DNA from 2 places in the Mycobacterium sp. NGS59 genome. Region 1 is predicted to be linked to the other one. Evidence: predicted binding sites of a transcription regulator. Region 1 holds the regulator's gene; the other holds the start of a gene.

Evidence for each region. Region 1 encodes LexA, which represses DNA repair genes until DNA is damaged. Its sites were predicted from a motif close to CGAACANNTGTTCG; they were not measured.
Region 2: AC5Y46_RS14700 (error-prone DNA polymerase) is a predicted target of LexA. The motif match lies at 1,827-1,840, and genes of this name have one in related genera.

Annotation. Positions count from the first base shown of each region.
Region 1 is NZ_JCALCN010000004.1:41,602-46,025, forward strand. It holds gene nrdR (transcriptional regulator NrdR) at 1-335, opposite strand, end outside; gene AC5Y46_RS06760 (LysM peptidoglycan-binding domain-containing protein) at 424-930, opposite strand; gene lexA (transcriptional repressor LexA) at 1,224-1,892, shown strand; gene AC5Y46_RS06770 (LGFP repeat-containing protein) at 1,902-4,217, opposite strand.
Region 2 is NZ_JCALCN010000011.1:122,000-126,423, reverse strand. It holds gene AC5Y46_RS14700 (error-prone DNA polymerase) at 1-1,813, opposite strand, end outside; gene AC5Y46_RS14695 (wax ester/triacylglycerol synthase domain-containing protein) at 2,053-3,297, shown strand; gene otsB (trehalose-phosphatase) at 3,331-4,424, shown strand, end outside.

The sequences.
Region 1 (4,424 bases):
AACGGACCCAGGATGGCCAGCCCGACCTCATGGCTGGGGACCTCCGGCCCGGCGGCCCGCACCGCGTCTTCCACCTGTTGGGCGAGCAGGTTCAGCGCGTCGTCGTCGACCTGGCGCCCCTGGCAGGCGCGGCGCACACCACTGATCACTTTCTCCCGGCTGAACGGCTCGGTGACGCCGCTGCGCTTGACCACTGCGAGCACCGCGGTCTCGACGGTGGTGAAGCGGCGTCCGCATTCCGGACACGACCGGCGACGGCGAATTGCCTGGCCTTCATCGGTTTCCCGGGAGTCAATGACCCGGGAATCGGGATGCCGGCAGAAAGGGCAGTGCAATGGCCGCTCCTTTGCCACGCCGTGACGTCCGGATAACAGAACACCCCGAGAGTACCCGCGCGACCTGCCGAGCCCGGGTTGCGGCCGGTCAGCCGACCGGTGCGATCAGGGTCTGGCCTGCGGTCACCGCGCTGGAGTCCAGCGCGTTGAGGTCACGGATGCGTTCGACGACGTCGCGCACGGGTGCGCCCGGCGCCACGCGGACCGCGAGATCCTGCAGAGACTCGCCCGGCTCGACCCGCACCACCGCCAGCGCGGCGGGCACCTGCGGCGCCGCCTCGACCGATTCGCCGTGGACCATGCTGCCGAAGTTGGCCATCAGCCCTAACCAGAGGGTGATGACACCGGCGGCCAGGGCCAGCCCGATCGTGGTTGCCACACTGACCGGCCGTCTGCGGTGGACAACGGTCGACCTCGCGACACCGGTGCCGTAGTAGCGCATCGGCGCGCCCGCCGGGCGCGACGGGCCCGGCCTGTTCGACCGTGGCTGACCGGACCGATAGGAGGGAAACTCGCGAATCGGCCTGTTCAGAGGCCTGTTCAACGGGCTCTGCGCGTTGCTGGCGCGATGCGGACCCGCGTAGATGAGTGTCATGCCGTTTCCCTCCGGTCGACTACTTATCGCTCGTGTGTTCGACACTAGTCGCTCATGTGTTCGACAACCGAACATTTGAGCGAGCGTGTCGCACGAGCAAAACCGTAGACCTCACCACCGACAAGTTTTTTGTCGGTGCAACCAGCTGGTGACTTTCAGATACCCGGTACGCGCCGAAGTTACACACTTGTGATTCATTTTGTTTCCGCAGATCGGCGGCCCTCGACGGCGCGACGACACGCCGGTCGAACACATGTTTGATTCTTGGACGGAGTGGGGTTACATTCAGTGCCATGAGCGACAGCAACGACACCCCGGCCGATGCGACGCTGACTGACCGACAGCGAACAATCCTGGACGTCATCCGCGCGTCGGTGACCACCCGCGGATATCCGCCGAGCATCCGGGAGATCGGTGATGCCGTCGGTCTGACGTCGACGTCCTCGGTGGCACACCAACTGCGCACCCTGGAGCGCAAGGGCTACTTGCGGCGGGACCCGAACCGCCCGCGTGCTGTCGACGTGCGCAGCGCCGACGACACGGTGACGCCTCCGCTCACCGATGTAGCGGGTTCGGATGCGTTGCCGGAGCCGACTTTCGTCCCAGTGCTGGGACGCATCGCCGCCGGCGGGCCGATCCTGGCCGAGGAGGCCGTCGAGGACGTCTTCCCCCTACCCCGCGAGCTGGTCGGCGAAGGGACGCTGTTCCTGCTCAAGGTCGTCGGTGAGTCCATGGTCGAAGCCGCCATCTGCGATGGGGACTGGGTGGTGGTGCGCCAGCAGAACGTCGCCGACAACGGCGACATCGTCGCGGCGATGATCGACGGCGAGGCCACCGTCAAGACATTCAAGCGGGCCGGCGGTCAGGTGTGGCTGATGCCGCACAACCCGGCATTCGACCCGATTCCCGGCAACGACGCGATCGTGCTGGGCAAGGTGGTCACCGTCATCCGCAAGGTGTAGCCGCCGGCGTCAGTCGGCCCGGACGAAACCGTTGGCGCGCGCGGCGTCCTCGTTGGCGAACCAGATCTCGGCCAGTGTGTCGTGATAGAGCGCGCTGTTGGGCGTGTAATACAGACCGAACCGGGCGCTGGCCTTGATCGGATAGCCGTCCGGGGCCCGGTAGGGGTCGTCGTCGAGCGGCAGGTGGATCGTCGGACGCACCGCGGCGCTGCCGGCCGGTGCCGCCGCCGGCGCCTCGGCCTGCGGAGCCGCTCCGAACGGCGTGCCGGCTTCGGCGGCGTAGCCGGCCGGGTCCGCGGCCGCATGCCGTCCCGTTCTCGCCTCGGGCACCGGATCGGTGTCCGGTGGCGACGCCAGGTCGGGTGACTCGCCTTCCGCGTCGTCCCTGAGTTCGTCTTGCGGGTAGCGGGCCCCCGCATATTCGTCGAGGTATGGCTCGTCCGGCTCGATTTCCGGGATCTCCGGAACTTCCGGGATTTCCGGCTCTTCCCGGGAGTGCGGCACTTCGGGGACGTCCGCGTCCGGCACGTACGTCGGTGGCGCCGAGAGTTCGGGCACGTAGTCCTCCGGCCCTACCCGTTCCGGAACCCGCGGCTCCTCCTCGAAAGGTTCCCCGTAGCCCTCGTGCGACACCACCGGGATGGGCGTGGTGCCCACCGCGTCGGGGTCCTCGTCGTACTCCTCATACGAGGACGAGTCGTAGCTCTCGTCGGCATCGTGGGTGAATTCGTCGTCGTCGGCGTCCTGCTCGACCGGGAGGACCGCCGTCGCCCCACCCCGGGACCAGCTGACCCGGGCTCCCGAGCCGGCGTCGGGATGGTCCTCGACGTGCTGGTCGTGCTCGTCGGCCGGGGGGAACCGCTCAGAACCGTAATCGATGTCCTCGCGCGGCCAGCGCCCTTCCGCGCCGGGGTCATAGTCCACACCGGCGTTGCGGTCCGGGTCCGGGTCGAAGACGGGTGCATCGGGACCCGCGGCGCGGCGCCTGCGCAGACCCAACACCACCAACACGCACATCAGGACCAGCAACAGCACCGGCACGGCCGCGATCAGCCACCACCAGTGGAAGGTGAACTTCTTGCCCGCCGGGGGTGAGGCCGAATTGCTGGGCTGATTCTGTCCCGAAACCTGGAGTCCGGACAGCAGCGGCGCCAGATTCGCCGGATCGGTGCTGAAGGTGTTCTTGGCGCGGTTCCAGGAGATCTTGCCGCCGGTGAACTTCTGCGACACCACGTCACCGTCCACCGTCTGGTCAGCCACCGGCGCACCGAGTTTGCCGGTGGCGCCCTTGAGCTTGTCCCACGCGGCCTTCATGGCCCCGCGCACGACGAAGGCGCCGTGGTCGGGGGTCCAGAAGATCACCGGCTTGTCCGCCGCGGAGAACGTCGCGACGCGGCTGGCTGGAGTGATCCCGCCGTCTGCCTCGTTGGCGACGGGGAAGCCCAGATCGCTGCTGACCGGCCCGCCCAGCGCCTCATACTTCTGCAGGATCGGTCCCTCGACGGCGTTGGCGCCGGTCGCCGGGCTGAAGAAGATCTTGCCGCCGTTGAAGTCCTGAGCGACGCCGTCGCCGCCGATCGGGTACTGGTTGCCCTTCTTGGCGCCCAGCGGCCCGTTGGCGCCGCCGGCGGCACGCCAGGACATGTTGATGGCGGCGGTGGGGTCGATCGCCACCTGCAGCCCCTTGAGCTGCTCGGCCAGGCCCGGCGGATTGGTGCTGAACTCCTTGGTCTTGCGGTTCCAGGACACCTCACCACCGGTGAACTTCTGCGAAGTCACCTCGGCGTCATAGGTCTCGTCGCCGATCGGGGCGCCCAGCACCCCGCCCGAGCTGCCCAGCTTGTCCCAGGCGGCGTTGAGCGCGCCACGCACCACGAACGCGCCGTGGTCGGGCGTCCAGAAGATCACCGGGTTGTCGCTGGCTGCGAACGTGCTGACGCGGCTGTCCGGTCCGGCGAGGCCCGGAACTTCGTTGATGGACGGAAATCCCAGGTCGCTGCCCGCCGGTCCGCCCAAAGATTCGTACTTGTCCAGAATGGGGCCGAACATGAACTTGGCGCCGGTAGCCGGCGTGAAGTACATCTTGCCGCCGTCGAAGTCCAGCGCGAATCCGTCGCCCACGGGATAGACGTCGCCCTTCCGGGCGCCCAGCGTGGACGTGTCGCCGCCGGCCTTCTCCCACGCGGCCATCATGGCCGCCTCGGCGTCGCCGATCGGAGACGCCGACGCTGTCGGCGCCAGCAGCGTGACGGCCAACGCGCCAGCCGCCAAGCCCAGCAGCGCCCGCCCGACCAGCTTGCTCAAATGACCTCTCCGCCCGTTCACCAAGCCTCCCAGCTGATGCCCTGCCCACCCGGCGAGCCGGCGGATCCACCGCCGTGGGCCGTTCCCCAGCTACGAATCGCATCGCGGCCGGGCTCGCATAACTTTGCTCTAGCGAACGAGAAATGCGAAGTCAAATTGTAGATACTACGGAAACGGATATCGACCCGATGTCGAAATGATGCGGTGCTGCGTCCGTGTCGCGAGAAA
Region 2 (4,424 bases), on a different contig from region 1:
AGTGCAGCGCCGACAGCATGCCCAGCCCCAGCAGGTCGAACTTGACCAAACCTATTGCCGCACAGTCGTCTTTGTCCCACTGCAGGACACTTCGGTTTTCCATGCGCGCCCACTCCACCGGGCACACGTCGGCGATCGGACGGTCACAGATCACCATGCCACCGGAATGAATGCCCATGTGCCGAGGCAGGTTCCGGATCTGGTTGGCCAGGTCGACCACTCCTTCCGGGATGCCTTCGATGTCGACGGGCTGCCCGGACCAATGGCTGATCTGCTTACTCCACGCGTCCTGTTGGCCCTGCGAGAAACCCAGGGCGCGGGCCATGTCGCGCACCGCGCTGCGCGGCCGGTAGGTGATGACATTGGCGACCTGGGCGGCATAGTCCCGGCCGTACTTGTCGTAGACGTACTGGATGACTTTCTCGCGCTGGTCGGACTCGATGTCGATGTCGATGTCGGGGGGGCCGTCGCGGGCGGGCGACAGAAAGCGTTCGAACAACAAGTCGTTGGCTATCGGGTCGACGGCGGTCACTCCGAGGGCGTAGCACACCGCGGAATTGGCCGCCGATCCCCTGCCCTGGCACAGGATGTCGTTGCGCCGGCAGAACCGGGTGATGTCGTCGACCACCAGGAAGTAGCCCGGGAACCGCAGCTGGGCAATGACTTTGAGTTCGTGCTCGATCTGGTCGTAGGCTTTCGCCGCCCGCCCGGCCGGCCCGTAGCGGTCGGTCGCGCCCACCATGGTCAACGCACGCAACCAGCTGTCCTCGGTGTGCCCGTCGGGGACGTCGAACGGCGGCAGCTGCGGTGCGATCAGCGCGAGGCCGAACGCACACTGCTCGCCGAGTTCGGCGGCCGCGGTCACCGCCTCGGGGCACTGCGCGAAAAGCCGCGCCATCTCCTCACCCGAGCGCAGATGCGAACCACCGAGCGGAGCCAGCCAGCCGGCGGCCGCGTCCAGAGACTGCCGGGCCCGGATCGCACCCATGGCCATGGCCAATCGCCGACGGGATGGATGGGCGAAGTGCGCCCCGGTGGTGGCGACGACGCCGACGCCGAAATGCGGCGCCAGTCCGGCCAGCATCGCGTTGCGTTCGTCGTCGAGCGGTTGACCGTGATGGGTCAGCTCGATGCTGACCCGGCCGGCGCCGAACCGATCCACCAGATCGGCCAGCGCCCGCCGCGCCGATTCCGGGCCACCTTCGGAAAGCGCCTGTCGCACATGCCCTTTGCGGCAGCCGGTCAGAATATGCCAGTGCCCGCCGGCCGCCTCGGTCAGTGCGTCGAAATCGTAGCGCAGTTTGCCTTTCTCACCACCGGCCAGATGCGCGACGGCAAGTTGCCGGGACAACCGCCGGTACCCTTCGGGTCCCCGTGCCAGCACCAACAGATGCGGGCCGGCCGGGTCCGGTCGCTCGGTGCGCGCCACCGACGACAGCGACAGCTCGGCGCCGAATACCGTGCGCACACCGAGTTCACCCGCGGCTTCGGCGAACCGCACCGCCCCGTACAGCCCGTCGTGGTCGGTCAGCGCCAGCGCGCGCAGGTCCAGCCGGGCGGCCTCCTCGGCCAGTTCCTCCGGGGTGCTGGCCCCGTCCAGAAAGCTGTATGCAGAATGCGCATGCAACTCGGCGTACGCCACGGAGGAACGGTGTCGTTGTCCGTGTGTTTTTGCTGAATACGCTTCCCGTTTGAGCGACAGCGGACCATCTTCGGGAGGACCGAACGGAGCGGGCATCCCGGCATGACGCGGCTTGCTATCGAGAACCCGCTCCATTTCGGCCCAACTCGGCGGGCCGTTGTGCCACCCCATGACGCCAGTGTATCGAACGTCTGTTCGATGTGCGAACGCGCACCCACCGGTCTGTGTTCGTCATCGGAACAGCTTCGGAACGCTATTGAAACAATTTGCGGCCAATAGCCTCAGCGGCACATCGTCGCAGTTAAACGCATCTTCAACTGGACAACACACTCTTAACCTGACCGTTCTGTCGATGCGCATGACCCACCCGGATACTGGTACAACTTGAACAAACACGGTGGGGACTGGGCATGGCAGGAACGACGACTTCGGAGGCGGGGTCCTTCAGGACTCCAGAACGCGACCGACACGCAGGCATGGCAACCGGTGCGGTTGCCGTCATCGCCGGATCCAAACCCGGCCACGAGTTGATCAGGAATTTGCTGGCCGAACGGATCCAGCTGGGCTTCGACGGGCCCGGGCAGGTCCACCGGGTAGCCCTGCCGCAGCCCGGTGACGACGCAGCACTGTTCCGGGCCATCGCCCACGCGCTCGAGCGTCCCCTCGACGTGAACGGACCGCGCTGGGAGTGCTGGGTCATCGAACGCCTCGAGGGCAATCGATGGGCGATCTTGATGAAGGTCGACCACAGCATCGCCCACGCCATCCCGCCGGCCCACCTGCTGGCGCGGCTCTGTGACGAGGCTGACAGCGAAGCATTCGCCGATACCGTTGCCGGACAACGGGATTCGGACCCTGGCGCCGATAGGCCAAGCTGGGTGCACACCCTGATGCAGACCCCACTGGACATCGCGAAAGCCGCCGTCAGCGCCGCGGCCACGGTGATGACGTGGCCCGAACCGGCCGGCCCGGTGAACACCCTTCGGCATTACCGCGCGGTGCGGGTTCCTCGCGCCGCCGTGGACCGGATGGCCCGCAAGTTCGGGGTGAGCGCCGACGAGGTCGCGGTCGCGGCCATCACCGAGGGCTTTCGCGGCGTGCTGGTCCAGCACGGCCACCAGCCCCGCTCGGACTCGGTGCGCACGGTCGGTGCAGTCTTGCCCTTCCTGCCGGTCGACCACGAGGACCCGTTGCGGCAACTGCGGGCAGTGCGCCCGGAACCGAACCGGGCCAGCCAGCCGTTCCCCTCGCCATTCAAGTTGTGCGCCAAGGCTGTTCAGTCCTTGATACGGCCGCCCGGACAACACACCGTCACGCTGGCCATCCATGCCTTCGGACCGCGGGAACGGCTGCGGTTGATGGGCCGACAACTGGAGCGATTGTTGCCGATCCCGCCGACCGCACCCGAGTTCAGCACCAGGATCTCGGTGATCGGCTACGCCGACGAGCTGGTGTTCGGTCTCATCGCCGACTACCACACCGCAGCCGACCTCGCGCGGCTTGCCGGCGGGATCGAACTGGGCATGGCGCGGCTGCTTGCGCTCGGTCAGGACTCGGTGCTGCCTTTCGACCGTCGGCGCAAGCGTCCGGGCCGGGTGCCGGCGCGCCGGGTGCCGCGGCCCTCGGCGGTGCCGGTGCGAGCGCGCCGCCGCTGACCCCTCGGCGGTCCACCGTGAGAAGGTGGGTGCATGTCGGTCACCATCGACCCGCGACGCATCGATGCCGTCTTGTTCGACGCCACACTGCCCGGCACCGACACCGTGTCGGACCGTCTGCACGACATCCACGTGCGCACCGGCGTCTTCACATCCAATGGTGACGCCGCGATCGAAGCCGCCCAACGGTTGGGGGTGCGCTCGGGCCGTTGTGCCGTCGTCGCAGCGGGCGAGTCCGGCGTCACGGCCGCCCGCGCCGCCGGTTTCGCGCTGGTGATCGCCGTCGGCGCCGCGTCCGACGATGCAGACGCGGTCATCTCCGGCGTCGACGAGATCGACGCGCGCACCGGCGACCGGCGGATGTCGGAGTTGCCGGATGCATTGCAGTCCGTCAGCCTGGCCGACGACTTCTCGGTCCGGCGGCCCGCGGTGTTCTTCGACTTCGACGGGACCCTCTCGGACATCGTCAACGATCCCGACGCGGCCCGGCCGGCGCCCGGTACGACAGAGGCGCTGCGGGAACTGGCGACGCGGTGCCCGGTCGCGGTGCTCAGCGGGCGCGACCTGACCGACGTCGTCGAGCGAGTGGGTCTGCCCGGAATCTGGTACGCCGGCAGCCATGGATTCGAACTGACCGCACCCGACGGCACTCATCATCAGAACGAAGACGCCGCGGCGGCCATCCCGGTGCTCGAAGAAGCCGCGGGGCAGCTGCGCGAGCGACTCGGCTCCATCGATGGTGTCGTGGTGGAACACAAGCGTTTTGGCGTGGCAGTGCACTATCGCAACGCGGCCCGCGACCGGGTCGGGGAGGTGGCTGCGGCGGTGCGCACGGCCGGCCGGCGCGACGCGTTGCGGGTGACGACCGGGCGCGAAGTCATCGAGCTGCGTCCGGATCTCGACTGGGACAAGGGCAAGACACTGCGATGGGTGATCGAGCACTTGACCGACGGCGGGTCGGTACCGCTGGTGCCGATCTATCTCGGCGATGACATCACCGACGAGGACGCCTTCGATGCGGTGCACCACGATGGGATCCCAATTGTGGTGCGGCACAACGACGACGGCGACAGGGCCACCGCCGCGCTGTTCGCGCTGGACAGTCCGGTCCACGTCGCCGACTTCAC